Regions from separate parts of the Caldimonas hydrothermalis genome, predicted to be linked through region 2. Evidence: riboswitches for the same ligand, from Rfam matches in the RefSeq annotation. Region 2 holds a riboswitch; the other holds the start of a gene.
What was found. Region 2 has a riboswitch for S-adenosylhomocysteine ahead of metH (methionine synthase). Riboswitches for the same ligand answer to the same signal wherever they lie in the genome.
Positions count from the first base shown of each region.

Region 1: linked by a shared signal. The riboswitch ahead of ahcY (adenosylhomocysteinase) and the one ahead of metH (methionine synthase) in region 2 are both predicted to bind S-adenosylhomocysteine.

Region 1 covers NZ_JBWQXA010000002.1:137,841-153,528, forward strand. Annotated here, with positions in the region: gene pyk (pyruvate kinase) at 1-229, opposite strand, end outside; gene AC1ECW_RS03985 (phosphoglycerate kinase) at 318-1,511, opposite strand; gene AC1ECW_RS03990 (DUF1269 domain-containing protein) at 1,670-2,185, shown strand; gene AC1ECW_RS03995 (hypothetical protein) at 2,234-2,752, shown strand; partial or broken gene AC1ECW_RS04000 (cytochrome B) at 2,787-3,016, shown strand; gene AC1ECW_RS04005 (hypothetical protein) at 3,171-3,299, shown strand; gene AC1ECW_RS04010 (AzlD domain-containing protein) at 3,422-3,751, opposite strand; gene AC1ECW_RS04015 (AzlC family ABC transporter permease) at 3,751-4,497, opposite strand; gene AC1ECW_RS04020 (hypothetical protein) at 4,607-5,299, opposite strand; gene AC1ECW_RS04025 (5-formyltetrahydrofolate cyclo-ligase) at 5,421-6,002, shown strand; gene metF (methylenetetrahydrofolate reductase [NAD(P)H]) at 6,010-6,855, opposite strand; gene AC1ECW_RS04035 (TlyA family RNA methyltransferase) at 6,886-7,644, opposite strand; gene ahcY (adenosylhomocysteinase) at 7,742-9,178, opposite strand; S-adenosyl-L-homocysteine riboswitch at 9,249-9,321, opposite strand; gene AC1ECW_RS04045 (peptide chain release factor 3) at 9,484-11,085, shown strand; gene AC1ECW_RS04050 (HAD family hydrolase) at 11,085-11,873, shown strand; gene AC1ECW_RS04055 (cyclic di-GMP phosphodiesterase) at 11,876-13,144, opposite strand; gene metK (methionine adenosyltransferase) at 13,354-14,538, opposite strand; gene AC1ECW_RS04065 (lysophospholipid acyltransferase family protein) at 14,743-15,606, shown strand; gene AC1ECW_RS04070 (LpxL/LpxP family acyltransferase) at 15,603-15,688, shown strand, end outside.
Region 2 covers NZ_JBWQXA010000001.1:283,658-299,345, forward strand. Annotated here, with positions in the region: gene AC1ECW_RS01395 (efflux RND transporter permease subunit) at 1-2,642, opposite strand, end outside; gene AC1ECW_RS01400 (efflux RND transporter periplasmic adaptor subunit) at 2,653-3,846, opposite strand; gene AC1ECW_RS01405 (TetR family transcriptional regulator) at 4,028-4,729, shown strand; gene metH (methionine synthase) at 4,654-7,386, opposite strand; S-adenosyl-L-homocysteine riboswitch at 7,422-7,503, opposite strand; gene AC1ECW_RS01415 (YiaD family glycine zipper/OmpA-like lipoprotein) at 7,662-8,333, shown strand; gene AC1ECW_RS01420 (OmpA family protein) at 8,412-9,023, shown strand; gene AC1ECW_RS01425 (homocysteine S-methyltransferase family protein) at 9,043-10,098, opposite strand; gene AC1ECW_RS01430 (rhodanese-like domain-containing protein) at 10,187-10,579, shown strand; gene AC1ECW_RS01435 (PAAR domain-containing protein) at 10,697-11,110, shown strand; gene AC1ECW_RS01440 (DUF4123 domain-containing protein) at 11,114-11,617, shown strand; gene AC1ECW_RS01445 (hypothetical protein) at 11,601-11,972, shown strand; gene AC1ECW_RS01450 (Tox-REase-5 domain-containing protein) at 11,948-12,544, shown strand; gene AC1ECW_RS01455 (immunity 52 family protein) at 12,541-13,266, shown strand; gene AC1ECW_RS01460 (ATP-binding protein) at 13,292-15,598, opposite strand.

The DNA.
Region 1 (15,688 bases), on a different contig from region 2:
TGCCCACCCGGATCTTGGGGCCTTGCAGGTCGGCCATGATGGCCACCTCCTTGCCGGCACGCTGGGCGGCTTCACGCACCACAGCCGCGCGGTCGATGTGGTCCTGGGCGGTGCCGTGAGAGAAGTTCAACCGCACCACGTCGACCCCAGCGCGGATCATGCGCTCCAAGATCTCGAGAGTGGACGAGGCGGGGCCCAGGGTGGCGACGATCTTGGTGGCGCGGTTCATGGCAGCTTGTCTCCGGTGAGGATGTAACTTTATTCCATTTTGAGCGCCTTCAGAAGGCCTTTGGAGTTACAGCGCCACCCTGCGCCGATCACGCCGCGGCGCGGCGTGCCAAGATCTCGAAGGCCGGCAGCTGCTTGCCTTCGAGCACCTCCAGGAAGGCGCCGCCGCCGGTGGAGATGTAGCCCACGTCCTTCTCGATGCCGTACTTGGCGATGGCCGCCAGGGTGTCGCCGCCACCGGCGATCGAGAAAGCGCTGGACTCGGCAATCGCTCGGGCCAGGGTTTCGGTGCCCTTGGAGAAGGCTTCGAACTCGAACACCCCCACCGGGCCGTTCCACACGATGGTGCCGGCGGCCTTGAGCTGCTCGGCCAGCAGCGCGGCGGTCTTCGGACCGATGTCGAGGATCAGGTCGTCGTCGGCGACGTCGGCGGCCGCCTTGATGGTGGCCGCGGCATCGGCCTTGAAGGCCTTGGCCACCACCACATCCACGGGGATGGGCACGGCCGCGCCGCGGGCCTGCATCGCTTCCATCACGGCGCGGGCTTCGTCCACCAGGTCGGGTTCGGCCAGCGACTTGCCGATGGGCAGGCCGGCGGCCAGCATGAAGGTGTTGGCGATGCCGCCGCCCACGATGAGCTGATCGACGTTCTTGGCCAGGCTTTGCAGGATGGTGAGCTTGGTGCTGACCTTGGAGCCGGCCACGATGGCCACCAGCGGGCGCTTGGGGCTGGCCAGCGCGCGGGTGATCGCGTCGATCTCGGCGGCCAGCAAGGGGCCGGCGCAGGCCACCTTCGCGAACTGCGCGATGCCGTAGGTGGAGGCCTCGGCGCGGTGGGCGGTGCCGAAGGCGTCGTGTACGAAGATGTCGCACAGCGCGGCCATCTTGCGCGCCAGCGTCTCGTCGTTCTTCTTCTCGCCCTTGTTCAGACGGCAGTTCTCCAGCAGCACGACCTGGCCGGGCTGCACGTCCACGCCATCGACCCAGTTCGCACGCAACGGCACCTCGCGCCCCAGCAGCTCGCCCAGGCGCTGTGCCACCGGGGCGAGCGAGTCCTCGGGCTTGAACTCGCCTTCGGTGGGTCGGCCCAGATGCGAGGTCACCATCACGGCGGCTCCGGCCTGCAGGGCCATCTCGATGCAGGGCACCGAGGCGCGGATGCGGGTGTCTTCGGTGATGCGCCCTGCGTCGTCCAGCGGGACGTTGAGGTCGGCGCGGATGAAGACGCGGCGCCCAGCCACCTGGCCTTGGGCGATCAGATCGGAGAAGCGAAGCACGTTCATGGCGAAAGGGTGGCAGTGGCAGCAAAGGAAGCCGAGATTTTAGAGGGGCCGCCTCCACCCGATTCCGGGGGCCGGCGGCTTGTCACGCGTCAAATTCAGGCGTACAAGGACAGCAACGCTCGCTTCGTTCACATCCTTTGTGACGCAAGGAGGGCCCCATGCGCAGACGCATTTATTGGCTTCTGCCCGACCTGGCCAGTGCCAGGCGGACGATGGATGATCTTTTGCTCGCGCGCATCGCCGAGCCTCATATCCATTTCGTGGCACGGGAAGGCGTCGACATGAGCGGCCTGCATGCAGCCAATGTGCTGCAGACCTCCGACGTGCTGCGCGCCGCCCAGCTCGGGCTGGTGATCGGGGGCGTGGTGGGCACGGTGGCGGGCCTGGCTGTGGCGGTCTTCTTCCCCATCGTCGGCGATTCTCCGCAATGGGGTGTGGCGGCGGTGCTGGCGGTGCTTGGCGGATTGTTCGGCGCCTGGGCGGCCAGCATGATCGGCATCTCCGCGCCCAGCCACCGCCTCGAGCGCTTCCGGCCGGCCATCGAGCAGGGGCAGATCCTGCTGATGGTCGACGTGCCGCGCTCGCGTGTGGCCGAGATCGAGGCCCGGCTGCAGGCCCTGCATCCCGAGGCCCATCTCGAGGGCGTCGAGCCCAACATCCCGGCCTTTCCCTGAATTCGCGGGCCCGGGCCGGTGCCGGCATGGGCATGAGGAGGCAAGACCATGGAACTGCATCTGTCTACGTGGCGGGCGGGCTCGACCCGCCCGGACTGGACGGCCGCTGCCGTGTCGGGGCTGGCGGCCGGCGCCGTGCTGATGGTGCTTGAACTGTTCTGGGCCGCCAGCATGGGCGGCGACGGACCCTGGCGGCTGCCTCACATGGTGGCCGCCCTCGTTTTGGGGGCCGGCTGGCTGGACGCGGCCGCGGCGCAGGGCTACGCCTTCCACGCCGGCGTGGTGGCGGCCGCGCTGGTGGTGCATTACGCACTGGGCGTGCTGTTCGGCCTGGCGCTGGGCGTGCTGGTGTCCTGGCTGCGCCTGGACAGCCTGCTGGGTCGCATGGAGGCGCTCGGGGCCGCCTTCGGGGTGATGCTCTATCTCGTCAACTTCCATCTGCTGGCCCAGGTCTTCCCCTGGTTCCTGGAGCTGCGCGGCTGGGCGACCCTGATGGCGCACCTGGTGTTCGGCATCAGCGCAGCGCTGCTGTACTGGGAGCTCGCGCGGCGCGACGCCGCCGCCTGATGTCGGGCGGGGCCGGTCTTGCGGGGAGGGCGGCATGGTCATCGCGGCTGTCCTGCTGTGCATCGTCCTGGGCTCGGTGGCCTTCCACCTGTTCACACCCTGGTGGACCACGCCGCTGGCCACCCATTGGGAGCACATGGACGATACCCTGACCATCACGGGGTCATCTTCATCGCGATCAACCTCTTGTCCTACACGATCTGGCGCTACCGCCATCGCGAGGGCGATCGCGCGGCCTATGAACCGGAGAACCACCGACTGGAGCCGCAAGCGCAGGCTGCGGCGTGGCGGCTGGGCCTGTGCGCGCGCTACGGGCATTTCCTTCCAGCCGCGGTGTGGGTCGTGCGCTTTGCCGCGCTGGGCTGACTCACGCCCGAGCTTGTGGCCTACCTGTGCGGCACGGCCTGAGGAGCCCGGCATGAGCAGCATCCTCGCCCCGCCGTCCTCACCCGCAGGCGCTGCCTGCGCCGCGGCCGGCCGCTGGCGTGAGCTGGCGGCCGACGGGTCCTGCGACCGCCAGGCCTTGCAGGTGTGCGCTTCGTGGTGATGGCCCGGAAGCTGCAGCGCGACCTGCGCGTGGCTTTGCCGCTGTTCCGCTGCTCGATCACCTACCTCTTCGGGTTGTTCGCACTGCTGCTGGTGGATGCCACGCTCGGGGCGTGAGCGCCTTCACCAGCCCAGCCCCAGCCGCAGCGGCAGGTACAGGGCCATGCCCACGAGGATGGTGCCCAGGATGTCGCGGCGCCAGAAGTAGTAAGCCGTGGCAGCCGCCAGCCCGAAGATCCGGGCGTCGCGCCAGGTGGTGATCAGCTCCCCCTGGGTCATCAGCACTTCGGGCGCGATCACGGCCGCCAGCGCGGCCAGCGGGGCGTACTTCAAGCCGCGCTTGACCCAGCCGGGCAGGTGCAGCTCGCGCTCGGGCAGCAGGAAGAAGCTGCGCGTGAGCACGGTGATCACGCCCAGCCCGGCGATCGTGAGGACCGCTTCCCAGGGGCTCATCATGTCCCTGCTCCTGGACGGCGTGCGCGCTTCCAGGCGCGCTCGGCCGCCTCCATCGCCAGGCCGGCGGCCACGGCAGCGGCAATGGCCACCACGATGTTGAGCTTGAGCGGCAGGGCATAGGCCGCCACCGCAGCGGCACCGGCCACGCCAGCGGCCACCCAGGTGGAGCGTTCCTTCAGCAGCGAGCACATCACGCCCAGCAGCGCCAGCACGCCGGCAAAGCCCAAACCCCATGCGGGCGGGATCACGTTGGCCAGCACGATGCCCAGCACCGAGGCGCTCTGCCAGGCGATCCAGTTCGTCGCCACGCCGCCCCAGTAGTAGGGCATCTGATCCTCCACCCGGTGTTCGGGATCGGGGAAGCGCTTCATGAACATCACGTAGTTCAGGTCACCGCTGAAATAGCCCAGCACACAGCGCTGGCGCAGTGGGAAGCGTGCGAAATAGGGCCGCCACATCGCGCTAAAGATCACGAAGCGCAGGTTCACGCAGGTGGCCGCGGCCCACACCACCCACATCGGCGCGCCGGCGGCCATCAGCGGCAGCGCGGCGAGCTGGGCGCTGCCGGCGAACACGAAGAAGGTCATGAACAGCGCCAGCGGCACCGACAGCCCAGACTTGACCATCGCCACGCCGGTGACCAGCCCCCAGGCCGCGATGCCCAGCGCCAGGCTCACCATGTGGCGGGCGCCGAGACGGAATTCGGGGTGGCGCCAGGTGGCGCGGAGCAGGGCGGTGTTCATGCAGGCGACAACAACCCGCCATTGTCGCCAAAACTGGCGTACAGCGACCTGAACATCGGATGATTCGAGGCCGCCGCCTGGCCGGGCTGCGCCGGAACCGGAGGGCCGGTCAGTCGGCGGGCAAAGGGGTCCCGGGCGCAACGGCCCGCAGCAGCAGTCCCGTGGTGGACACGCGCAGCTCCATCTCGCTGGCTCCATTCACGGCCTTGAAGCTGGCCGAGCCGTAATCGGTGTCGAGCAGGCCCGACAGCCAGCCGAAGCGCTCACGCAGGGTGAACAGATCCACCGGCCGGTCCAGGCGCAGGCTGTGCACCGTGCGCTCGGCCGCGCGTTCCTGGTCGAGCGAGAGATAACGGCCCGCTACGCGGTCCAGCTCATAGGCGGTGTGCAGGCCCAGCAGGTGGGCCACCGGCTTCCACTTCAGCACGTGGGCATCCACGTAGAGCGCATCGCCGCGCAGCTCGAAAGCCTGGCGGCGGCCGTCGGGCAAGGTGAAGTGGGCGCGGAAGTGCTGTGGCCCCAGCGGCTCGATGCGGATGTGAGCGGCCACCTGTTCATGCGTGAGCGCACGGTAGCCGTGCATCCCCAGCCCGATCAGGCTGATCGCCACCCCGCTCACCAGCAGCACGAGCCCCACCAGGGTGTGGACCAGCAGGCCCAGTGGCCGGGCGCGCAGCAGGCTGCGAAAGGCGGCGGCCATGAAGAACAGGCCCAGCAGCCACAGCGCCAGCGAGGCCCAGCCGCCCGGGCCCAGGGGCAAGGGCATGTCCTCGAACCAGCGCTTGACGATGGCGGCGTCCATGGACTGATCCTGCCATGAATGGGCTCCGATGGCCGGGCAAGCCCGAGCGCGCGCGATGGCCTTGCCCAGGCACAATCCCCGGCACCGGCAAGGGCCTGTGGCCCAGGAGGAGACCGCCCCGATGAGCTCACCCGACCAAGACCGCCGCGCGTTGCGCGAGCGCCTGCTGGCCGCCCGCCAGGCCCTGCCCGACCGGCTGGAGCGGGCCGTGGGGCTGCAGACGGTGCTGCGGAGCTGGCTGGTGGGCCGGCGTGAGACCCGCATCGGCGCCTACTGGCCCATCAAGGGCGAGTTCGACCCGCTGCCGGCGCTGTACCGCTGGCAGGAGGGGGCTCCTGAGGGCACGACGCGCCAGATCGGCCTGCCCGTGGTGGACAAGGCCAGCGGCCGGTTGCGCTTCCATGTGTGGTTCCCGGGCTGCCCGATGGAGGAGGACGCCTACGGCATTCCCAAGCCCAAGGACACCGAGACCTTCGAGCCCGAACTGCTGCTGGTGCCCTGCGTCGGCTTTGGGCCGGCGGGCCTGCGCCTGGGCTATGGCGGCGGCTTCATCGACCGCACGCTGGCGGCGCTGCATCCGCGTCCCTGGTCGGTGGGCCTGGGCTATGCACACGGCTTCCTGCCGCTGCTCAAGCCCCTGCCCGGGGAGGCCTGCCTCGACACCCTCCTCACCGAAGAAGGGGTGATGTGGGAGCGCGGCTGAGGTCTTCTCAGGCCAAGCCCAGCCGCTCGCAGATCTGCAGCGTGGCGTTGGCCTGGTTCATCGTGTAGAAGTGCAGGCCCGGCGCACCGGCCGTGCGCAACTGGTCGCAAAGGTCGCTGACCACGTCCAACCCGAAGGCCTGGATCGAGGCCTTGTCGTCGCCGTAAGCCATCAGCCGCAGCCGGATCCAGCGCGGGATCTCGGCGCCGCAGGCGTCGGAAAAGCGCATGAGCTGCGAGGAATTGGTGATGGGCATGATGCCCGGGACGATGGGCACATCCACGCCGAGCTTGTGCGCATCATCGACGAAGCGGAAGTAGGCGTCGCTGTTGAAGAAGTACTGCGTGATCGCCGCATTCGCCCCGGAGCGCACCTTGGTGGCGAAGGCCTGCAGGTCGGCCTCGGGCGAGCGGGCCTGCGGGTGCATCTCGGGGTAGGCGGCCACCTCGATGTGGAAGTGATCGCCTGTCTCGGCGCGGATGAAGGCAACCAGGTCACTGGCATGGCGGAACTCGCCAAAGCTGCCGTAGCCGCTGGGCAGGTCGCCACGCAAGGCCACCAGGCGGCGGATGCCCATGTGCCGGAACTGCGCGAGCTGGGCGCGCACGCTGTCGCGGGTGGCGCCGATGCAGGAGAAGTGCGGCGCAGCGTCCACGCCTTCGGACAGGATGGCTTGCACCGTCTGCACGGTGCCGTCCTGGGTGGATCCCCCGGCGCCGTAGGTCACCGAGCAGTACTCGGGCTTCAACGCGTAGAGCTGCGCGCGCGCGGCCGCGAGCTTGACCGCGCCTTCGGCGGTCTTGGGCGGGAAGAACTCCAGGCTGATCGGCAGCCGGTTCTGGGTGGCTTTCATCGGATCCTCTCTTGTGTGTTCGGGTGGGGGTCAGCCCGGCGTGTGCGCCCAGATGAAGAACTCGCGGTTGCCGTCGCCGCCGGTGATGGGGCTTTCGAACCAGCCGCGCACCACCCAGCCCAGGGCCTGGCAAGCCGTGCGCAGGCGCTGCTCTACCAGCGGGTACAGGCCGGCGTCTTTCACCAGCCCGCCTTTGCCCACCTGGCCGGGGCTCAGCTCGAACTGTGGCTTCACCAGCATCAGCACCTGGGCGCCGGGCTTGAGCCAAGGCGCCAGCGCCGGCAGCACCAGGGTCAGCGAGATGAAGGACAGATCGCCCACCATCAGATCGAAACTGGCCGGTGCCTGTTCACGTGCGAAGGCCGTGCCCTCGGGCGAGCGCGCATTGAGGCCTTCGTAGACCGTCACGCGCGCATCGCAGCGCAGGCGCTCGTGCAGTTGCGCCTGGCCCACCTCCAGCCCCACCACCGCGGCCGCCCCGGCGTGCAGCAGCGCGTCGGTGAAGCCGCCGGTGCTCTGGCCCACGTCCAGGCAGCGCCAGCCGCGCACGTCCAGGCCGCTCTCGCGCAGGGCCCCCTCCAGCTTGAGTCCGCCACGGGAAACGAAGCGCAGCTCGGCATCGTCGGTCACCTGCAGCGTGCAGCCTTCGGGCAGGTCCTCCCCCGCCTTCTTCGGCACCTGCCAGCCCTGCGGCCCCTTCCAGCGCACGGCCCCACGCTCGATCAGCCGCTGGGCCGCCGAACGCGACGGTGCCAAGCCCTGCTGCACCAGCAATTGATCCGCTCGCATCATCGAAGCCTCAGACATCCGGCGCACGCCGCGGATCCGGCGGGGCCGGTCCGCCAGCGCCGCCCCCTGGAGGGGGGCGGCCGCAGGGGGTGGTCCATCAATACCTGTAGGTGTCGGGCTTGTAGGGGCCTTCTTTCCTGACGCCGATGTAGGCCGCCTGCTCGTCCGTCAGCTCGGTGAGCATGGCGCCGAGCTTGGACAGTTGCAGGCGCGCCACCTTCTCGTCCAGGTGCTTGGGCAGCACGTAGACCTTGCCCACTTCGTACTGGCCGGGCTTGGTGTACAGCTCGATCTGCGCCAGCGTCTGGTTGGCGAAGCTCGACGACATCACGTAGCTCGGGTGGCCCGTGGCGCAGCCCAGATTCACCAGGCGGCCTTTGGCCAGCAGGATGATGCGCTTGCCGTCGGGGAAGATGACATGGTCCACCTGGGGCTTGATCTCCTCCCAGCGGTACTGCTCGATCGAGGCGATGTCGATCTCGTTGTCGAAGTGGCCGATGTTGCAGACGATGGCCTGGTCCTTCATCTTCAGCATGTGGTCATGGGTGATCACATGCTTGTTGCCGGTGGCTGTGACGAAGATGTCGGCCTTGTCGCAGGCGTAGTCCATCGTGACGACCTTATAACCTTCCATGGCCGCCTGCAGCGCGTTGATGGGGTCGATCTCGGTCACCCACACCTGGGCCGACAAGGCGCGCAGCGCCTGGGCCGAACCCTTGCCCACGTCGCCGTAGCCGCACACCACCGCGATCTTGCCGGCGATCATCACGTCGGTGGCGCGCTTGATGCCGTCCACCAGCGACTCGCGGCAGCCATAGAGATTGTCGAACTTGCTCTTGGTGACGCTGTCGTTGACATTGATGGCGCGGAAGAGCAGGGTGCCGCGCGCGCTCATCTCGTTGAGGCGGTGCACACCGGTGGTGGTTTCCTCGGTCACGCCGATGATCTTCGCGCTCTTGCGGCTGTACCAGGTCGGGTCCTGGGCGAGTTTGGCCCGGATCGCGGCGAAAAGCTCGCGCTCTTCCTCGCTGCCCGGTTTGTCCAGTACAGAGGGGTCTTGCTCGGCGCGCCGGCCCAGGTGCATCAGCAGCGTGGCGTCGCCGCCGTCGTCCAGAATCATGTTCGGGCCTTCGGCCTCGGAGCCGGCAGGCCCGAACTCGAAAATGCGGTGGGTGTAGTCCCAATAGTCCTTCAGCGACTCGCCCTTGTAGGCGAACACGGGCGTGCCTTGGGCCACCAGCGCGGCGGCGGCATGGTCCTGAGTGCTGAAGATGTTGCACGAGGCCCAACGCACACTGGCCCCCAGGGCCTGCAGCGTCTCGACCAGCACGGCCGTCTGGATCGTCATGTGCAGGCTGCCGGCGATGCGCGCGCCGCGCAGGGGCTGGCTGGCCGCGAATTCCTCGCGGATGGCCATCAGGCCGGGCATCTCGGTCTCGGCGATCCGGATTTCCTTGCGCCCCCAGTCGGCGAGCGACAGGTCGGCGATGACGTACTGGTCGCTCGACAGGGCGGGCTTGAGGACAGCGTTCATGTGTTTCTCCTGGTGGAAAAACCGCTGTGCACCGGGGGAGAACATTGCGAGACCCACCCGGCAGGACACATGCGGGTGAGCGCCGTTGCAATCGAAGCCGTCCGAGCCTGGGGCCTGAGGGCCTTGCAACGCTCCTCGGACAGACCATCATTGTAGCCGCCCCGGCGGGGGTATGTGGCAGTGGGCTGCCTCGCGGGCGCCAAAACCGGTAGCATTTGCACTTTGCGCGCGGCCCCAAAGCGTGCCCGGGCGTCGCCAGGCGTCCGATCCCTTGGCCCACCGGCCGAGACTCTGGAGAGTTTTCCGTGTCCTTCGCCCCCGAAACCCGGCGCCGCCGGACCTTCGCCATCATTTCCCACCCCGACGCCGGCAAGACCACGCTGACGGAGAAGCTGCTGCTGTTCTCGGGCGCGATCCACATCGCCGGCTCGGTGAAGGCGCGCAAGGCCAGCCGCCACGCCACCTCCGACTGGATGGAGATCGAGAAACAGCGTGGCATCTCGGTGGCCAGTTCGGTGATGCAGATGCTCTACCGCGACCATGTGGTGAACCTGCTCGACACGCCCGGCCACAAGGACTTCTCGGAAGACACCTACCGCGTGCTGACGGCGGTGGATTCGGCGCTGATGGTGATCGACGCGGCCAATGGTGTGGAGGCCCAGACCCGGCGTCTGATCGAGGTGTGCCGCCAGCGCGACACGCCCATCCTCACCTTCGTGAACAAGATGGACCGCGAGGGCCGCGACCCCATCGCCTTGCTCGACGAGATCGAGCAGGAACTCGGCATGCCCTGCGTGCCCATGACCTGGCCGGTGGGGCAAGGCAAGGCCTTTGCCGGCATCATCAACCTGCGCCAGAGGAGCATGCGCCTGTTCAAGCCGGGTCAGGACCGTGTGACTGATGATGAAGTCGTGTCGCTCGACGAGGCCGAGGCCTTGCGGGCACGTTTCGGGCACGACTTCGAGCAGGCCGAACAGAACATCGAGCTGCTGACCGAGGCCGCGCCGGCCTTCGATATGGAGGCCTTTCTGGCCGCCAAGCAGACACCGGTGTTCTTCGGCTCGGCCGTCAACAACTTCGGCGTGCAGGAGGTGCTTGATGCCCTGGTCGACCTCGCGCCGCCGCCGGCGCCGCGCCGCAGCACCACGCGGCTGGTGCGCCCGGAGGAGGCGCAGTTCTCCGGCGTGGTGTTCAAGGTGCAGGCCAACATGGACCCGGCGCACCGCGACCGCATCGCCTTCGTGCGCGTGTACTCCGGCCGCTACACCCAGGGCATGAAGCTCAAGGTGCAGCGCACCGGCAAGGAGCTGCGCCCCACCAGCGTCGTGACCTTCCTCTCGCAGCGCCGCGAGGCGGTGGACGAGGCTTACGCCGGCGACATCATCGGCTTCACCACCCACGGCGGCGTGCAATTGGGCGACACCCTCACCGAGGGCGAGGCCCTGCAGTACACCGGGCTGCCGTTCTTCGCGCCCGAGCTTTTCCAGGCGGTGGAACTGGCCAACCCCATGAAGAGCAAGCAGCTCCAGGCCGGCCTGATGCAGTTGGGCGAAGAGGGGGCCATCCAGGTCTTCCGTCCGCACGAGGGCGGCGCGATGCTGCTGGGGGCCGTGGGCCAGCTTCAGTTCGAGGTGGTGCAGCACCGCCTCAAAGCTGAGTACGGCGTGGAGGTGCGTCTGATGCCCTCGCGTTTCGTCGGGGCCCGCTGGGTCACGGCCGATTCGCCCGAGGAACTCAAGAAGTTCATCGACGTCAACGGCAGCAAGCTGGCGCTGGATGCGGCCGACACCCTGGCCTATCTGATGACCTCGCCCTATGACCTGCGCCTGACGCAGGAGCGGCATCCCAACATCCGCTTCCATCCGCTGCGCGAGCATGCGGGCCTGACCTTGCAGCAGGCCGCCTGATGCACCCGACGATGCAGCCCCTGTCGGCCTGGCCGGTGCCGGCGCGCCGGCACCTTCGAGGGTTGTTCACCGACATCGACGACACGCTCACCCGCGACGGGGCGATCACGCCCGAGGCCTTGCACGCCTTGCACGCGCTGCGCGATGCAGGCTTGATCGTCATTCCGATCACGGGACGGCCGCTGGGCTGGTCCGAGCCCTTGACACGCGAGTGGCCAGTGGCGGCCATCGTGCCCGAGAACGGCGCCTTGGCCGTGCTGCCCGACGGTCGGCGCCTGTACGTACAGGACGAGGCCACGCGGGCGCGCAACGCCCGCCGCCTGGCCGAGGTGGCTCAGCGCATCCTGGCGCAGGTGCCGGGTGCCCGACTGGCACGCGACAGCGCCGGTCGTCTCACCGACATCGCGATCGACCACAGCGAGTTCGCGCACCTGCCGCCCGAACGCATCGACCAGGTCGTTGCGCTGATGCACGCCGAGGGCATGGTGGCCACTGTCAGCTCGATCCACATCAACGGCTGGTTTGGCACGCATGGCAAGTGGAGCGGCGCCTGCTGGATCGCCAGGGAACTGCTGGGCATCGACCTGGAGCGCGAGCTCGACCGCTGGGCCTATGTGGGCGACTCCACCAACGATCAGCCCATGTTCGAGCGCTTCGAGCACAGCGTCGGTGTGGCCAACATCATGCGCTTCGTGCCGCAGATGCAGCACCTGCCCCGCTATGTCACGCCGTCCGAGCAAGGCGCCGGCTTCGCCGAGGTGGCGCGCTGCGTGCTGGCGGCGCGTTGATCTCAGGGCTTGCGGCCGGCAATGCCCGTCCACAGTTCGTCAAGGTTGGCGATGCCCCAGGCCTGGGGGTCCTCATGGCCGACGATGCGGTCGTTGGTCTGCACCGTGCCCAGCTCCAGCACCTCGGGCACGATATAGGTGTTCGATTTGGTCGAGAAGAACACCTTCACCCGAGGCAGCAGCAGCGAACGTTCGCTCTGTTCGAGCACCACGCCCAGCCGGCCCGATTGCAGGCGCACCAGCGAGCCCGTGGGGTAGATGCCCACGCATTTGACGAAGGCTTGAAAGATGCGCTCGTCGAAGTGGCCCTCCTTGGCCCACAGCGCCATCTTGCGCAGCGACTCGGCCGGCGGCCAGCCGGCCTTGTACGGGCGGTCGGAGGTGATGGCGTCGTAGACGTCGCACACCGCCCCCATCTTGGCGTACAGACTGATGGCCTCGCCCTTCAGACGATCGGGGTAGCCGCTGCCGTCGATCTTCTCGTGGTGATGCAGGCACACGTCCAAGGCCATCTCGGAGCGCACCCCTGCTTGCCGCAGCATCTCGTAGCCTGCCCTGGGATGGGCCTGGACCTGGGCGAATTCCTCGGGGGTGAGGCGGCCCGGCTTGTTCAGGATGTCCAGCGCGATGGCGGCCTTGCCCAGGTCGTGCAGCAGCCCGGCCAGAGCCGCTTCCCGGATTTCCTCGGGGCTGAGTCCAAGCTGTCGTGCCAAGGCGGCACACAAGGCGGCCACGGCCACCGAGTGCAAATAGGTGTAGTCGTCCTTGGTCTTGAGTCGGGCCAAGCTGATCAGCGCGTGCGGGTTGCGTTGCAGAGAATCCGACACGTCCCCGGCCAGGGCTTTCAGCGGCGTGGTGTCGACCACTTTGCCCAAGCGGGCCTGCTGAAAGAGGAGCTTGATTTCCTTCTTGGCTTGAGTGAGCACCCGCTGCGCGCGCTCCAGCTCGCCCTCCAGGCTCACCGTACGCGCAGGGAGCGGCGCTTCGAGGCCGTGGGGGCCTTGCGCGCGCAGTTCGGCTCGCAAGCGCTCGTCATCGGCCGAGCCTTCTGTCGGCAAGCTTGGCGCGCCGGGTTCGGGCGCCACGTCCAGGCCCTTGTCCACGTTGATCACCACCTCCTTGACCGGCGAGCGCAACAGCTTGTCCAGGTCCTCGGCAGACTTCAGGACGAAGGAGGTTTTCCAAAACGGATGCTCCAGCCAAGACGTGCCGCACAGGGCATGCAGGTACATGCCCAGGCGCACCTGGTCGACGGGGATCTTCTTCAGCATGGAGCCGCCATGCTAGGGCCGTGGATCGCAGCGCATGCCTGGAAAAGCGCGCCGAAAGATACGTTTGTTCCGACTTCCGGCCGACGGCTTGCCTGACTTCAGCCCGGCCGCTGCACGCAGCGCTGCCGCCTTGTGGTGGCCGCTCACATGGCATGGCCATATGAGCGTCCCCCAAAGCGCAGGGTGCAGCTGGCGCCGCCTGCCGGTCTCTATTCGAGACCGGCTGCTGCACGCAGCGCCTGCGCTTTATCGGTGCGCTCCCAGGTGAACTCGGGCTCCTCGCGGCCGAAGTGACCGTAGGCCGCAGTCCTGGAATAGATCGGGCGCAGCAGGTCCAGCATCTGGATGATGCCTTTGGGCCGCAGGTCGAAGTGTTCGTTGACCAGGGCGGCGATCTTCTCGTCCGGGATCACGCCGGTGCCCTCGGTGTAGACGGTCACGTTGATCGGGCGTGCCACGCCGATGGCGTAGCTGAGCTGGATCTGGCACTGACGGGCCAGGCCGGCGGCCACGATGTTCTTGGCCACGTAGCGCGCGGCATAGGCGGCCGAACGATCGACCTTGGACGGGTCCTTGCCGGAGAAGGCCCCGCCACCGTGCGGACAGGCGCCACCGTAGGTGTCGACGATGATCTTGCGGCCGGTCAGGCCGCAGTCGCCCTGCGGGCCGCCGATGACGAAGCGTCCGGTCGGGTTGATCAGGTATTTGGTGTCCTTCAGCCACTCCTTGGGCAGCACCGGCTTGATGATCTCTTCGATCACCGCCTCGATGAACGAGGCCTTCATCTTCTTGGGCGTCTCGCTCTGGTCGGGGCTGTGCTGGGTGGACAGCACCACGGTGTCGATGCTGTGCGGACGGCCGTCCACATAGCGCATCGTCACCTGGCTCTTGGCATCCGGGCGCAGGAAGGGCAGGCGGCCGTCCTTGCGCAACTGGGCTTGGCGCTCGACCAGGCGGTGCGCGTAGTAAATCGGCGCGGGCATCAGCTCAGGCGTCTCGTCGCAGGCGTAGCCGAACATCAGGCCCTGATCGCCGGCGCCCATGTTCAGGTAGTCGTCGCTGGCCTGATCCACGCCCTGGGCGATGTCGTTGCTCTGCTTGTCATAGGCCACCAGCACCGCACAGCCCTTGTAGTCGATGCCATATTCGGTGTTGTCGTAACCGATGCGCTTGATGGTGTCGCGCGCCACCTCGATGTAGTCGACATGGGCGTTGGTCGTGATCTCGCCGGCCAGCACCACCAGACCGGTGTTGCACAGGGTCTCGGCGGCCACGCGCGAGCGCGGATCCTGCTCGAAGATGGCATCGAGGATGGCGTCGGAGATCTGGTCGGCCACCTTGTCGGGGTGGCCTTCGGACACGGATTCGGACGTGAAGAGAAAATCGTTCGCCACTGCAGGGCCTCCTGTTTCGATGACACTCCGGGCGTTTGCCGACCCGGGTCCTGGAGGAGGAGCGGCGAACGCTTTAGCGGTACTTGTAGGGTGGGCCCCCGACCGAAGCCGGCGCCCGCCCGGCAGGGGCTCGCTATGCTTGCCACCTGCACATCGCCCCGCAAGTTGTTCCTTAACCCGGCGATCCGCCCATTATAGAAACAGATGTTGATCCTCTTTCGCCTGCTGTCCCGATGTCCCTTGTGGCTGCTCCACCACATCGGGGCCGCCCTGGGATGGCTTGCGTTTGGCCTGTCCCCTGCCTACCGGCACCGTTTCCGCGAGAACGCCGCCCAGGCCGGCCTGGACTGGGCGCAGGCTCGCCCGGCCGTGGCCTCGGCCGGGCGCATGGCCGCCGAGCTGCCGTGGCTGTGGATGCGTCCGCACGACCGTCTCCTGGGCTCGTGGGTGCGTGTCGAGGGGGGCGAACACATCCGGGCGGCCCATGCCCAGGGACGCGGACTGATCTTCCTGACCCCCCACCTGGGGTGCTTCGAAGTGACGGCACAGGCCTACGCCGAGCACTTCAGCGCCTTGTGCGGGCCGCTCACCGCCCTGTACCGGCCGCCGCGCAAGGCGGTGCTGCGCGACCTGGTGGACACGGCGCGACACCGCCCCGGCCTGAAGACGGCGCCCGCGACGCTGGCCGGCGTGCGACAGATGATCCGCGCGCTCAAGGCGGGCGAGGCGGTGGGCCTGCTGCCCGATCAGGTGCCGCCCGAGGGCCTGGGGGTCTGGGCGCCCTTCTTTGGCCGGCCCGCCTACACGATGACCCTGGCCGCACGCCTGGCCCACCAGACCGGCGCCCAGGTGCTGCTGGCCTGGGGTGAGCGCCTGGCCCGCGGAGCGGGGTATGTGGTGCGGTTTTCGCCATTGGAGGAGGCCCTGCCCGTTGAGGCAGAATCGGCGGCCGCTTGCATCAACCGTGCGATGGAACGACTGATCCTGCAATGCCCCGGCCAGTACCTGTGGGGCTACCACCGCTACAAAGGCCCGCGGACGCTGCCGGCCGATGGAGCTCAGCCGTGAGGCGCTGGGCCAGCCACGCCGCGATCGGCCTGATGTGGCTGCTGCACTGGCTGCCGCTGCCGGTGCAGGCTGGTCTGGGCCG
Region 2 (15,688 bases):
AGCGCAAAACCGAAGGCAAACACCGAGGCGTTGCCGGTGCGCTTTTCCTGGAAGGCCTGACCCGTCCACTCGATGCCATAGCCCGGCGGCAGGGTCTCGCGTGCCACCTGCTCGACCGCGGCGATGGCCTCGCCCGAGCTGTAGCCCGGTGCGGCGTTGCCAAAGATCTTGGCCGCGATGTAGCCGTTGTAGCGCTCCACCTGTTCGGGACCGACGATGTCGTCCACGCGGATCAGCGCCTTCAACGGGATCATCTGCCCGCTGGTGCGCGAGCGCACATACAGGCGGCCCAGGTCCTCCGGCTTGGCACGGTAAGCCGCATCGGCCTGCATCGTGACGCGGTAGGTGCGCCCCTGGCGGTTGAAGTCATTCACGTAGTACGAGCCCATCTGCGCCTGCAAGGCGGCAAACACCTCGTCCACCGGCACGCCCAGGGCCAGGGCCTTCTCGCGGTCGACCTCCACACGCAATTGCGGCACCGTGGGGCGGTAGAACGTGTTCAGGCCCGTGATGGCCGGGTGGGCGCCCAGTGCGGCCATGAAGTCCTGCGTGACCTGCGCGAGCTTCATCGGGTCAGGCTCGGTGCGACCTTGCACATAGACCTCGAAGCCGCCGGCCTGGCCCAGGCCCAGGATGGCCGGCGGGTTGAACGCGAAGGCAATGCCGTCGGGCAATGCAAAGCCCATGCCAGAGACGGCCTGGGCCAGCGCCTGGGAGCTCTGCTGGCGCTCTTCCCAGGGCTTCATCGGGATGAAGATGGTCGCGGCATTGGCCTTGGCGCCCCCACCGATGAAATCGAAGCCGTTGATCGCGAAGAAGCTGTGGATGGCCGGGTTGTCGGCATTCATCTGGCGCAGCAAATCGGTGGTGCGCTCGGTGCGCGCCAGCGTCGCACCGTCGGGCAGCACGGCCGAGGCGATGATGTAGCCCTGGTCTTCGTCAGGCACGAAGCTGCCGGGCACCGTGGCCAGCAGCCAGCCCGCACCGCCCAGCATCAGCACGAAGGTCACCAGGGCTGCCACGCGGCGCTTGAGCGCCAAATCCACCCCGCCCAGGAAGCGGGCCGTGAGCCAGTTGAAACCGCGGTTGAAGGGCGCAAAGAAGCGCTCGCCGCGCGTGGGGCCGTTGTGCTCGTGGGGCTTGAGCAGCAGCGCACACAGTGCCGGCGTGAGCGTGAGCGCCACCACGCCGGACAGCACCACCGAGATGGCCACCGTCACCGCAAACTGGCGGTAGAGCTGCCCGGCGATGCCGCCCATGAAGGCCACCGGGATGAACACCGCGCACAGTACCAGCACGATGCCCACCACCGCACCCGAGACCTCGCGCATGGCTTCGATGGACGCCGCAAACGGACTCATTCTCTCCTCGCGCATCAGGCGCTCGACGTTCTCGATCACGATGATGGCGTCGTCCACCACGATACCGATGGCCAGCACCATCGCGAACAGCGTGAGCGTGTTGATCGAGAAGCCCAGCAGCCACAGCCCGGCGAAGGTGCCGATCAGCGACACCGGCACCGCCAGCATCGGGATGAGCGTGGCGCGCCAGGTCTGCAGGAAGACGAACACCACCACCAGCACGATCAGCGCGGCCTCGATCACCGTCTTGGCCACCTCACCGATGGAGGCCGACACGAACAGCGTGGTGTCGTAAGGGATGAGGTAGTCCACGTCCTGCGGGAAACGCTCGCTCTTGAGCTCGGCCAGTTTGGCCTTGACGGCGTCGCCCACGTCCAGCGCATTGGCCCCCGACTGCAGGAACACGCCGATGGCGATCGACGGTTTGCCATCGACGCTGCTGGACTGGTCGTAGCTCTGCGCACCCAGCTCCACACGGGCCACGTCCTTCAGACGCAGCACGCCCCCGGGGCCGCCCGAGCGCAGGATGATCTCGCCGAACTCCTCGGCGCGCAGCAGCCGGCCACGTGCGGTCACGGTGTAGCCGATCTCCTGGCCCGGAGGCGCGGGTTCGGCACCGATCTTGCCGGCCGCGTACTGCGCATTCTGCGCGCCGATGGCGGCGGCCACGTCAGCCGGCGTCACGCCCAGTTGCGCCATGCGGTCCGGGTTGAGCCACACTCGCATCGAGTAGTCGCGCGCGCCGAACACCAGCACATCGGCCGTGCCGGGGATGCGCTTGAGCTCATCGAGGATATTGAGCGTGGCGTAGTTCGACAGAAAGAGCTCGTCGTAGGTGCCCTGCGGCGAATTCAGCGCAATGACCAGCAGGAAGTTGTTCGAGCGCTTGGCCACCACCACGCCGTTGCGGCGCACTTCGTCGGGTAGCCTTGGTGCGGCGAGCTGCACGCGGTTGTTGACGTTGAAAGTGGCCTTGTCGATGTCGGTGCCCACCTCGAAGGTGGCCGTGATTTCCACGGTGCCGTTGGACGACGCGCTGGAGTTGAAGTACTGCAGGCCCTCGATGCCCGAGAGCTGTTCCTCGATGGGCGCGGCCACCGTGGTGGCCAGCGTCTCGGCCGAGGCGCCGGGATAGGACGCGGTGATGGTCACCGTGGGCGGGGCGATCTCGGGGTACTGCGCGATCGGCAGTGCGCGCATCGAGACCAGCCCGGCCAGCACGATGATGATGGACAGCACGGCCGCGAAGATCGGCCGCTCGATGAAGAAGCGGGAGTTCATGCGGACTCCTTCAGTTACCCGAGGCCGGCGCCGAGACAGCCGCGGCAGAAGCGGCCGGCGCGGACGCAGCCGGTGCCTGTGCGTTCACCGGCGCACCGGGCCGCAGCTTCATCAGGTTGTCGACGATGACCTGATCGCCGGCTTTCAGGCCGCCGGTCACCACCCAGTCGCTGCCCGACCAGCCAGCCGTCTGAATGGGCGCCGGCTGGGCCTGGCCGTCGCGCACCACCCACACCATGCGGCCCTGCTCGTTCTGCATCACGGCGGCTTGGGGCACCAGGAAGGACCGGGCCTGTCCTGCGACCACCTGGACCTTGACGAACTGCCCGGGCAGCACGCGCAGCCGAGGGTTGGCAAACTCCGCCCGCAACGGCACCGTGCCGAGCGACGGATCCACCGTGGAGCCGGAGAAGTTCAGCCGCCCCTGTTCGAGCAGCGACTCGCCTTGGTCGTTCAACAACTGCACCTGAGTACTGCCGGCCGCACGCAAGCGCGCCAGCTCCGATTCGGACAAGGCAAAGCGCACCCAGATCGGATCGGTCTGGGTCAATGTGGTCAGCAAGCTGTCGGTGCCCGGGTTGACCAAGGCGCCTTCGGACTTCAGAGAGCGCCCACTGATGCCCGAGATCGGCGCCGTCACCGTGGTGTACGACAAGTTCAACTCGGCCTCGCGCACCTGGGCCTGGGCCACGGCCACGGCGGCTTGCGCGAGTTGCAAGGCTGACTGCGCGTTGTCGGCTTCGCGCCGGCTGATGGCCTGGGCCTCGGCCAGCGGGCGCAGCCGCTCGTGCTCGCGGCGGGCCTGCTCGAGCTGGGCCTGCTGCTGCGCCAGATGGGCGCGCGCTTGTTGCAGCGCGATCTCGAAAGGCGCGCGCTCGATCTGGTACAGCGCCGCCCCCGCACGCACCGCTTCGCCCTCTTGATAGCGCTGGCGCTCGATCAGGCCGGTCACGCGCGCGCGCACCTCGACCTGCTTGGAGCCCTCGGCCTGGCCCACGGCCTCCAGCGTGAGCGGCAGCACCTGTTCTTGCATCACGCGCACCTGCACCGGCAGGGCCGCGGGCGCGGCATGGCTGGGGGCCGTGTTGGCCGCATCACAGGCTGCCAAACCCGACAACACTCCCGCAGCGAGCAGGAGCCCGCCCCATCGGCCCAGGAAGCCCGCCGCGCATCGGCGTGTGTAGTCATCGACGATGGTTCGCATGAAGTCCTCATCGACTCGCGCCAGCCGATGCTTTGGATACGAAGCCGTCGACGCGAGCATGCAGTGGTGGATGGAAGCGGAGCCCGACCCTGGACCGAGCGCAATCACCTGCGGATCAACCCTGAGTTCGCAGCCCCCAGAAAGCCCGTATCATACATACATTCGTGAATGTATGCTGACGATGGCGCGACGCACCAAAGAAGAAGCCGAACAAACCCGCCGGGCGATCCTGGAGGCCGCGCGGCGCTGCTTCCATGCCCAAGGCGTCTCGATGACCAGCCTGGAGCACATCGCCAAGGAAGCGGGTGTGACCCGCGGAGCGGTGTATTGGCATTTCGCCAACAAGGGCGAGCTGATCGACGCGATGTTCGATGACGTCTCGATTCCCTTCATCGACCGCCTGGACTACACGCTGCTGCTCGACCCCGAAGCCGACGCGCGCAGCCGGCTGCGCAACTTCCTGTGCCAACTCGTCAGCTCCCTCGATAACCCTGAGCTGCGCGTGGTGATGGAGATCCTGGAGTTCAAGTGTGAGTTCGTCGGCGAGCGCAGCGAGGATCTGAACGACTGGATCTCGCACAGCCAAGACCTGATCGGCAAGCTCGAGCGCACTTACATCGAGGCCCGCCGTGAAGGCACGCTGCGCCCGGACATCACACCCCGCTTGGCCGCCCTGGAGACCAAATGCTTTCTGGGCGGCCTGATGCGCCTGCGTTTGATGCGCCTGCCCGCGCTGGAATCACTGAACAGCGCCTACGCGCTGATCGACGCCTATTTGCAAGGCGTGCTGCCGCTGGAGCTGTCCCGTCACACCCAGGCGCCGGCCAAACGCTCGACCTCGGCACGGTCGCGTCCGCTGCGGCGCGCCAGATCCTCGAGCTGATCATCGCCCACACGGCCCACGTTGAAGTACACCGCTTGCGGGTGGGCCAGATAAAAGCCGCTGACGCTCGCCGCCGGCGTCATGGCCAGGCTGTCGGTCAGGCCCATGCCGATGTCATGCGCGCCCAGCACCCGGAACATGTCGCGTTTGACGCTGTGGTCCGGACAGGCAGGGTAGCCCGGCGCCGGCCGGATGCCGCGGTATTTTTCGGCGATCAGCTCCTCGTTGGACAGCGTCTCGTCGGGAGCATAGCCCCACAGCTCGGTGCGCACGCGCTGGTGCATGCGTTCGGCCAGGGCCTCGGCCAAGCGGTCGGCCAGGGCCTTGAGCAGGATGGCCGAGTAGTCGTCGTGGTCGTCGAGGAAGTACTGCTCCTTCTTCTCGACGCCGATGCCCGCCGTCACCGCGAACAGCCCCACGTAATCGTTGTTGAGCGGCGAGACGAAGTCGGCCAGGCAGCGGTTGGGACGGCGCACGCCGTCGACCACCGGCCGCTCGGTCTGCATGCGCAGGCCATGCCAGGTCATCAGCGGCTGGGTGCGCGCCTCATCGGCATAGAGCACGATGTCGTCGTCGTGGACCTGACAGGCCGGATACAGGCCGATCACCGCGTGCGCCGTGAGCGAGCGGCCCTCGATCAGCCGCTTGAGCATGCGCTGGCCGTCACTGTAGACGCGCCGCGCCGACTCGCCCACGACCTCGTCGGTGAGGATGGCCGGGAAGGGGCCGGCCAGGTCCCAGGTCTGGAAGAAGGGGCCCCAATCGATGCACTGGGCGATCTCGGCCAGGTCGTAGTTGCGAAAGACACGCCGGCCGAGGAACTTGGGTTTGGGCGGCACGTAGGAGGCCCAATCGATGGGCGTCTTGTTGGCGCGGGCCTGGGCCAGGCTCACCAAGGGGGTCTGCTTCTTGCCGGCATGCTGCTGGCGCACCTTCTCGTAGTCGGCCCGCAGCTCGTCCAAGTACCTCGCCGCGCGCTCGTCGGACAGCAGGTCCGAGCACACGCCCACGCTGCGCGAGGCATCGGGCACGTAGACCACCGGGCCCTCGTAGTGCGGGGCGATCTTCACGGCCGTGTGCACGCGACTGGTGGTGGCCCCACCGATCAGCAGCGGGATCTTCTTCAGACGGAAGTACTCATCGCGCTGCATCTCCGAGGCCACGTATTGCATCTCCTCCAGGCTGGGCGTGATGAGCCCGGACAGACCGACGATGTCCGCCCCTTCGACCTTGGCGCGGGCGAGGATGTCCTGGCAGGGCACCATCACCCCCATGTTGATCACCTCGAAGTTGTTGCACTGCAAGACGACGGCAACGATGTTCTTGCCGATGTCGTGCACGTCGCCTTTGACGGTGGCGATGACGATCTTGCCCTTGGGCTTCACGTCGCCCCCGGCCGCCTCGAGCTGGCGCTTTTCCTCCTCGATGTAAGGCACGAGGTGGGCCACGGCCTGCTTCATCACGCGCGCACTCTTGACCACCTGGGGCAGGAACATCTTGCCCGCGCCGAAGAGATCGCCCACGATGTTCATGCCGGCCATCAGCGGGCCCTCGATCACGTGCAGCGGACGGCCGCCGTCGGCACGGATCTTCTGCCACATCTCCTCGGTGTCCTCGACGATGAAGTCGGTGATGCCGTGCACCAGGGCATGCGAGAGGCGCTCCTCCACCGGCAGCGCACGCCAGGCCAGCCGGGCGCTGTCGTCCTTGGCCGAGCCCTTCACGGCCTCGGCGATCTCGAGCAGCCGCTCGGTGGCGTCGGGGCGGCGGTTGAGCACCACGTCCTCCACGCGCTCGCGCAGCTCGGGGTCGAGGTCGTCGTAGACGCCGATCATCCCCGCATTGACGATGCCCATGTCCATGCCGGCGCGGATCGCGTGGTACAGGAACACCGTGTGGATGGCCTCGCGCACCGGCTCGTTGCCGCGGAACGAGAAGCTCACATTGGACACGCCGCCCGACACCTTGGCACCGGGCAGGTGCTGCTTGATCCAGCGCGTGGCCTCGATGAAGTCGACCGCGTAGTTGTTGTGCTCCTCGATGCCGGTGGCAATCGCGAAGATGTTGGGGTCGAAGATGATGTCCTCGGGCGGGAAGCCCACCTCATCGACCAGGATGCGATAGGCCCGCTCACAGATCTCGATCTTGCGCTGGAAGGTGTCGGCCTGGCCTTGCTCGTCGAAGGCCATCACCACGGTGGCCGCGCCATAGCGCCGGATCAGCCGGGCCTGGCGCTTGAACTCCGCCTCGCCCTCCTTGAGCGAGATAGAGTTGACGATGCCCTTGCCCTGGATGCATTTCAGGCCCGCCTCGATCACCTCCCACTTGGACGAATCGATCATGATCGGCACGCGCGCGATCTCCGGCTCGGAGGCGATCAGGTTGAGAAATCGCACCATCGCGGCCTTGCTGTCGAGCATGGCCTCGTCCATGTTGACGTCGATGATCTGCGCGCCGTTTTCCACCTGCTGGCGCGCCACCGCCAGCGCTTGCTCGAACTGGCCGTTGAGGATCATCCGCGCAAACGCCTTGGAGCCGGTAACGTTGGTGCGCTCGCCGATGTTGACGAACAGTGTGCCTTCGCCGATCAGCACGGGTTCCAGCCCCGACAGTCGCATCGGGGCCACGGGGGTGGCAGGAAGGGGGGCAGAGGTCATGGCCGGTCCGACAGTGGGCCACGGCTCACCCGTGGCGCGGGTGAGCGTCGTTGCGAAACAAATCCAAGCCTGACACGCGACGCCCAATGCGCCGGTGCTGCAACGCTCCTTGGAGGGAACACATTCTACGCGAAGGCTCTCCAATCAGGCGCTGGCCGGCGGCTCGTGCCGCCGGTGCTGCGCGGTCGTTACATTTTCCAACGATCAGGCCTTGCCAGCCGACCGCGCATCGGCTCGAATCGGGACCTTGTCCTTTTTTGCTGTAAGGAACGATCATGAAACGCAATGTCGTGGCTGTGTGCGCCCTGGCCCTGGCGGCTGCAGGCTGCGCCAACATGAGTGAGACCCAGCAGAACACCGCCAAGGGCGCCGGCATCGGCGCGGCGGCCGGCGCGGTGATCGGATTGGCCACCGCCGGGGGCAACAAGGGCAAGAGCGCGGCCACCGGCGCGGCCGCCGGTGCCGCCGTCGGCGCGCTGGGCGGCTACATCTGGTCCAAGCGCATGGAGGAGCAGCGCGCCAAGATGGAGCAGGCCAGCGCGGGCACCGGCATCGGGGTGGAACGCACCGCCGACAACCAGATCCGCGTGCAGATCCCGTCGGACGCCGGCTTCGACGTGGGCCGCTCGGCCATCCGGCCGCAACTGGCCGGCGTGCTCGACAAATTCGCCCAGAGCATGCGCGAGCATCCGGCCACCGAGATCCGCATCGTGGGCCACACCGACAGCACCGGCTCCGATGCGGTGAACAACCCCTTGTCCATCGAGCGCGCCGCCAGCACGCGCGACTACCTCGTGGCCCGCGGCGTGGCCGTCTCGCGCATCGCGATCGACGGTCGCGGCAGTCGCGAGCCCGTGGCCAGCAACGACACGGCCGAGGGCCGTGCCAAGAACCGCCGCGTGGAGATCTACGTGGCCGAGCGCGAGCAGACCGCCCAGGCCCGCTGACCCCTTTGCCCATCCAGCCCCGGCACCCTGCCGGGGCTTTTTGTTCGTCATCACAGACCGATCTCAGGAGGAAACGACATGATGCTGTGCCCGCACCGGCTTTGGCCCTGGATGGCCGGGGTTGCCCTGCTCTGCGGATGCGCCACGCCCACCCCGACCGAGCCGCCCCCGCCCCCGCCAAGCGCGGCGGCCGCGCCGCCCCCGGCCCCCGCCCCCGCTGCGGCCGTCTCGGTGATCGACGGCCATGCCTGGACGGCGTCGATGGAGGCCCTGGCCCAACGCCTGCTGGGCGCAGCCCGGGCCGGCCAGGTGGAAGTGCGCCGCACCGAGGACAACCGGCTGCTGGTGCGTGCCACCGGCGACAGCGCCTTCGAGTCGGGGCGCAGCGCGGTGACGGCAGGCTTTCGCCAGACCCTGGACCTGGTGGCCGCCGCCCTGCTCGAGGCCCCCGACACCCGGGTGCAGATCCTTGGACACACCGACAGCCGGGGCTCGGACGCGCTGAACAACCGCCTGTCGAAGGAACGCGCCGAATCGACGCGCGACTACCTGGTCGCGCGCGGCATCGCCTTCGAGCGCCTGCTGGCCGAAGGCCGCGGCAAGAGCGAACCGGTGGCCGACAACACCACCGCCCAGGGCCGGGCCTTGAACCGCCGGGTGGAGCTGCTGATCAGCGTGCCTGCGCCCTGAGCGCAGGCCCTTGCGATCCTCAGGCAGCCTGGGGCACCAGGCTGCTGAACAGCCCCTGGGCTTGACAGCGGGGCTGGTAGCGGCCCACCCGCTGGGCGATCGCCGCGATGTGCTCGGGCGTGGTGCCGCAGCAGCCGCCGGCGATGTTGAGCAGGCCGGCGCGTGCGAAGTCTTCCATCAGCGCGCCGGTGACCTCGGGCGTCTCGTCGAAGCCCGTGTCGCTCATCGGGTTGGGCAGGCCTGCATTGGGATAGCAGGAGATGAAGGTGTCGCTGGCGGCCTTGGCCAGTTCTTCCAGGTAGGGACGCATCAGCGCCGCGCCCAGCGCGCAGTTCAGGCCCACCGCGATGGGTCGGGCATGGCGCACCGAATGCCAGAAGGCGCTGACCGTCTGGCCCGAGAGGATGCGTCCGGACGCGTCGGTGACGGTGCCCGAGATGATCACCGGCAAGCGCTCGCCGGTGGCTTCGAACAGCTCGTCGATCGCGAAGATCGCCGCCTTGGCGTTGAGCGTGTCGAAGATGGTCTCGACGAGGAAGAGGTCGGCCCCGCCCTCGAGCAGGCCCTCGGCCTGCTCGTAATAGGCCGCACGCAGGGTGTCGAAATCGACGTTGCGCGCGCCGGGATCGTTGACGTCCGGGCTGATGCTGGCCGTGCGCGGTGTGGGGCCGAAAGCACCGGCCACGAAGCGCGGCCTGTCGGGCGTGCCGTACTTGTCGCAGGCGGCGCGGGCCAGGCGGGCGGCCTCGACGTTCATCTCTCGCGCCAGCGGGGCCAGGCCGTAGTCCTCCTGGGCCACCGAGGTGGCACCGAAGGTGTTGGTCTCGATGATGTCGGCGCCGGCGGCCAGGTAGGCCTCGTGGATCTCGGTGATGACATCGGGCCGCGTGAACACCAGCAGCTCGTTGTTGCCCTTGAGATCCTTGGGGTGGTCGGCAAAGCGTGTGCCGCGGTAGTCGGCCTCGCCGAGCCTGTAGCGCTGGATCATGGTGCCCATCGCGCCGTCGAGGATGACGATGCGCTGGCGCATCAGGGCCGGCAGCGCGGCAGCGCGGGTGTAGGGTCGGGCGTCCATGGACACATTGTAGGCATGGGCGCCGGGTCGGCGCTCCCCGGGGGCTTGCCGCTGCGGGACAATGCCGCCACGACCGATCCCCGATGCCATGAAAGACCTCACCCCCCGCCAGGCCTGGGCCTACCTGCAGGCCCACCCCGACGCCCTCTTCGTGGACGTGCGCATGGAGATCGAGTACCTGTACGTGGGCCACCCGCCGGGTGCGGTGCACATTCCCTGGTACGAATACCCCGAGATGGAGATCGACGAAGCGCGCTTCGTCGAGCGCGTGCGGCGCGAGGCCGCCAGCCCGCACCGCCCGGTGGTGCTGATCTGCCGCTCGGGCCACCGCAGCCTCGAGGCCGCGCGGGCCCTGGAGGCTGCCGGCTTCACCGAGGTGGTCAACGTGCGCCACGGCTTCGAGGGTGATCGCGACGAGCGCTTGCACCGCGGCACGCTGAACGGCTGGCGGCACGACGGCTTGCCCTGGGAACAGATGTAGCGCGCCCCATCGTGTCACAACTCATTACAGCGTGTGCGTTGACGCTGCATAAACTGCCCGTTGGCCCCGCATGATGCAGCACGCTGGGGTCGCACAACACCATCAGGAGAGGACTGCATGCGCCCGTTCATCGTCCTGGGCGACAGGACCACCCATGGCGGCACGGTCGTCAGCGCCGACGACCGCAGCGACATCCACGGCAAATACATGGCTCGCGTGGGTGACATGGTGGTGTGCCGCCGTTGCAAGGGGGTTTTTGCGATCACCAGCGGCGCACCGGACATGGTGGACGGCCAGGGCCGCGGCTACGCCCGCCACGGCGACACCGTGGCCTGCGGTGCACGTCTCGTTGCCAGTCAGTTCACCGCAACGTGGTCCGACGAATCTTCGATGGGCGATTCCACAGCCAACATGCAGGCCGAGGCCGTCGACGCGGCCGCTCAGGTGGCGGCGCCCACGGCCTCGGGCCTGTGTCTCAACTGCCTGCGCAAGGCCGCCCACCTGGGCAGCCCCTTCGTGATCCGGGGGTGAGGGATGCTCGACGTGCAATCCCGGTGGGAGCAGCTACGTCACACACTGCCCGCGCTGAGGCTGTATGCGCTGGTCGACGGTGTGCAATACCAGACCCATCTGTGCAAACGCCTCCAGGCCGGCCAGGGCTTGTTCCCGCTGTTTGCGGGGACACCGGACGCGGCGCTGGCCCATGCCGGTCCCTGGCTCGTGGAAGCGGCCTGGGCGGACGAGGCGATGCTTGCCGAACTCGGCACGCTCGAACGCGAGGCGCCTGCGCTCGTCTGGCTGATCGCCGCGCAGGACCTGGAGGGCCTGGCGCAACTGCTGCAACTGCGGCTGGACGTGCACCTGCCCGATGGCCGCAGCGCCCTGCTGCGCTTCTGGGACCCGCGCGTGCTGGTCAAGCTGGCGCGCACCCTCGACGCTGCGCAACGGGAAGAGTTCTTCGGCCTCATCCATGAGTGGCACTTGCTGCACGAAGGCCGTCGCCTGTGGATCGGGAGGCACCTTGTTGACGCTCACTGAGGCGCAGTGGCGGGCCCTGCAACAAAGCGAAGCCAACCAGTTTGTCGCCGCCGTGTGCGATGCGTTCCTCGCCCATCGCACCGACATGCGAGAGCACCCGGGCCGTGAGGCGGTCCTCGCGCGGATGCAGGCCGCGTACGACTACGCCGCACGCGTTGGGTTTTGCAGCACAACGCACATCGTGCGGCTGCTGCACTGGGCGGCCGATGCCCCGCGCATCCATGACGAGCCGCCGGTCGATCGCTATCTGCGCAAGCCCGGTGCGACGCCGGAACAACGGCTCGACGAGTTGGGGGCAGTGGTTCAATACAGATTCAAGGAGATCGGTGCATGGCCGCAGCAGCCCCCCCTCTGATCGAAGCGGCCGCCCTGCGCGTGCTGGCCGCACTTGGCGTGGGCGTGGCCGCCGGTGAGGCCGCCAAAGAACAGGCGCGCAAGCGCCAAGAGCAGGCCGACAAGGCGAGGGACTCGACCATCGCGCGTGTCGAGGCGCCCACCCGGGCCAAAGAAAAGTGCAAGGAGTGTCCGCCCGATCGGGGCGAAGCCGCCCTGCAATCGACGGCAGGGTGGTCGCAAGACTCGATCGACTACCAGCGCCGCATCGCGCAGATGCCACCTGCGCCGCAAGGCTACCTGGTCGAGTGGCAGTTCAACGGTGTGCGTTTCGACGGCTTCGACTCCGGCCTATGCCTGCTCAGGGAGGCCAAGGCGCGGTATGACCAGTTTTTCGATGAGTTTGGCTATCGACGAGATTTCTGGAAGGGGGACGAAGCCCTTCTCGACCAAGCAGTCGCTCAGTCGAAGGCAGCGTCACCGCAGCCTCCCGTCCAGTTGAGGTGGCATTTCATGGAGCCCAAGAGCTTTCGCTACTTTTCAAAGTTGTTTTCGGCAGCAAAGCTGCAGATAGAGACGGTTCATCGCCCATGAAACATGCCTACGAACTTACGCTCTCCTTGAAAGCCGAAGAAGATCAGTCTGTCGCTGAGATTCTCGATCGGTTGCAGCGCTTCTCTAAGGCTCTTGAGCGGCTGTCTTCCAATTTGGAAGAGTGGTTCCTGGCCGGCGAGACCGAAGAAGAGGCTTTGCTGTACCAAGTATTCAAGGATGGTCAGCCAACCAAGGCTGCAATGGCTGTGCTTGAAACAAATCTCGCCCGAAAGCTTGATCCTAGGATCATCTCGATCTGGAACGGCAAGCAGGGACTTGCGGGAGCCTCCCTGCGGTTCATTGCAAGACCCGTAGACCACCCTAGTCTCGTTACCTTCGTCGGGCGCCCCCAGTCGTTCTCAGATGATTGGCACGCAATCGCTGAAGCTGTAGCAGTTGGGGTAGACATCTGGAGTCCAAGTTACGTTTCTTTGGAAAGCAATGGCTATTACGATGTCCGCGTTTTCAAAGACCGCCCCGGCGTCGGCTGGATGCTGTACCTGCCGCGCGTGCTGACGGCGCAGCAAGTGCCCGAGGCGCGGGCGCTGGTGCCCGTGATGGGGAAGAACGCCAAAGGCAAGGACGAGCAGCGGGGCACGATCATCGTCAGCGTCACCGACGAGCCGTTCTCCGACGAGAACCCGGATCACGTGCGAATTGCCAACGCCATCGAGATTCGTTTGGTCGATCAGGACTTGCTGCCACGGTATGCGGACCTTTGACGAATGTGGAGCCGGGCATTTCGCATCAGCGCACGAAACCCATGGCCCGTCGCACGCGCACCTCGGGTTTGGTGCGGTGTTCGGCCTCGAGCTGGGACAGGAATTCGTCGGGCGTGAAGGCCGTGCCCAGCAGGTCGGCTTGGCGGCACACGGCCGCGAAGTCGCCGGGGGTGAGCTGGTCGAGCCGGGCCAGGCGCTCGCGCTGTTCGGACGGCAGGGCCGCCTGCGCGTCGCCCAGCGCCTCGGCGGCGAACATGCGCTCACGCTGCGCCGGCAGGAGCGGATGGAAGCGGATCTTGAACGTAAAGCGGCGCAGCGCCGCCTCGTCCAGATCCTCGAAGAGATTGGTCGTGCAGATGAAGATGCCGGCGAAGCGCTCCATGCCTTGGAGCATCTCGTTGACCTCGCTGACCTCGTAGTGGCGCTCGGCCATGCGGCGGCTGCGCAGGAAGCTGTCGGCCTCGTCGAGCAGCAGCACCGCGCCCTCGGCCTGGGCCTCCTCGAACATGCGGGCCATGTTCTGCTCGGTCTCGCCGACATACTTGCTCACCAGATCGGATGCCTGGCGCACCAGCAGGGGCTGTTGCAGCTCGGCGGCGATGTGCTCGGCCAGCGCCGTCTTGCCGCTGCCCGGCGGGCCGTGGAAGCACAGCGTGCCGAGCTGGCGGCGGCGCAGGGCCTCGACGATGCGCGGCACCGGGAAGCGCGACTCGGTGTGCAGCAGGCCAAGGTCGTAATGCGTCACGCTCACGCGCGGGCCGCGCTCGCCGGCCCCGACGCCGAGCGCCCGGTCGGCGTTGGCCAGCTGGCGCTCGATCAGCGGCTCCAGCCGGGCGTCGTCATCGCCCTCGCGCGCCAGGCAGGCAAAGCGCACCGCGGTGCGGATCTGCGCGGGGGTGAGCCCCTTGCGAGCGGTGAGCCGGGCCACGAAGCCCTCGCCGACCGGCACCCCGGCCAGGGCCTTGCGCACCAGGCCCTCACGGGCTCCGGGCGGGGGCGAGCGCAGTTCGAGATGGTACTGAAAGCGGCGCCGGAAGGCTGGGTCGATTTGTTCGATGCGGTTGGTCACCCAGATCACCGGCACGGGGTTGCTCTCGAGCACCTGGTTCACCCAGGCCTTGCCACTGACCGATCCGCTGGGCGGGCCCTCGCCGGCGTCGAGCCGGGCCATCCATTGCGCGGCGTCGGTGGACAGCGGCGGAAAGACATCCTCGACCTCGTCGAAGAGCAAGGCCACGTTGGGGCTGCCCTTGAGGAAGACATGGCTGATCTGCAGCGAGCGGTAGCGGTCGCGGCCCGACAGGGAGTTGCCGTCCCGGTCGGCGTACTCCACCTCGTAGAGCTCGAGTCCGGCGGACTTGGCCATGACCTTGGCCAGTTCGGTCTTGCCGGTGCCGGGCGGGCCATAGACCAGGATGTTGACGCCGGCCTCGCGGCGCGCCACCGCATTGCGCAGCAGGGCGACCATCACGCGCGCGTCCTCGGCCACGTAATGGAAGTCGGCCAGCGTGAGCTCGGTGGGCGTGGCCGGCCGGGTGAACACGGCCATCAGGTCGGCCGGGTCGCGGTATTCGCGCATCAGCACCGGCGGCAGTTGCTCGGAGACCTTCATCAGGTCGGCCAGGTCGGTGATGTTGTGCTCGGAGATCAGGTTCTCGACCATGCCGATGCGCTCCAGGCGCGATCCGGCGCGCAGGGCCTCGGCCACCTCGCGTTCATCGACCTGGGCCACCTCGGCCAGCAGGGCATAGGCCTCCTGGGCATTGGCCACCTTGAACTCCACCAGCAGGCCGCGCAGCTCGCGCTGGTAACGCGCGAGCGTGCCATACAGCAACAGGGCCCGCTCGGCCGGGTTGAGCTGCAACAGCCCGCCCAGGGCGTCGATGTTGCGCTGCACCAGGGTCGATGCCCGCCGCAGATCGCGGTCGAGCCAGTCGCGCGTGGCGCCGAGCACGGCCATCAGATCCTTGGGCGCGTCCTTGATGGATTCGTCGAGGTAGAAGAACAGTGTGCCCTCCTCGTAGGGGCCTCGCCAGGCGCCATGACGCAGGAGAAAGGCCTCGTCGTCCAGCCGTTCGTGGCCCCGCCACAGGGCGTTGCCGGCGCAGCGCCGGCCGAGGTACTCTCGCAGCCGTTGCAACACCGGCGCAGGCCAGACGAGATGGCGACCGGTCAGGCCCAGCAGGGCGTTCCAGTCGCGCCGCACGTTGAAGCGCCCCGGATGACGCAGCGTGAGCGTGAGCACGAAGTGCGAGCACATGCGGTCGAGCACGGGCGCCTCGCGCAGCCCAGGGGAAGGCCATTCGCGTGCCTGCGCCAGACGTCGAACCATGGACACCTCCTTGTCGCCAAGGATGGACGTGCGGCCACCATAACGCAGGCCAGGCGGCATGGGAAGCCCGCCGCCGCCGCGGCAGGCCCG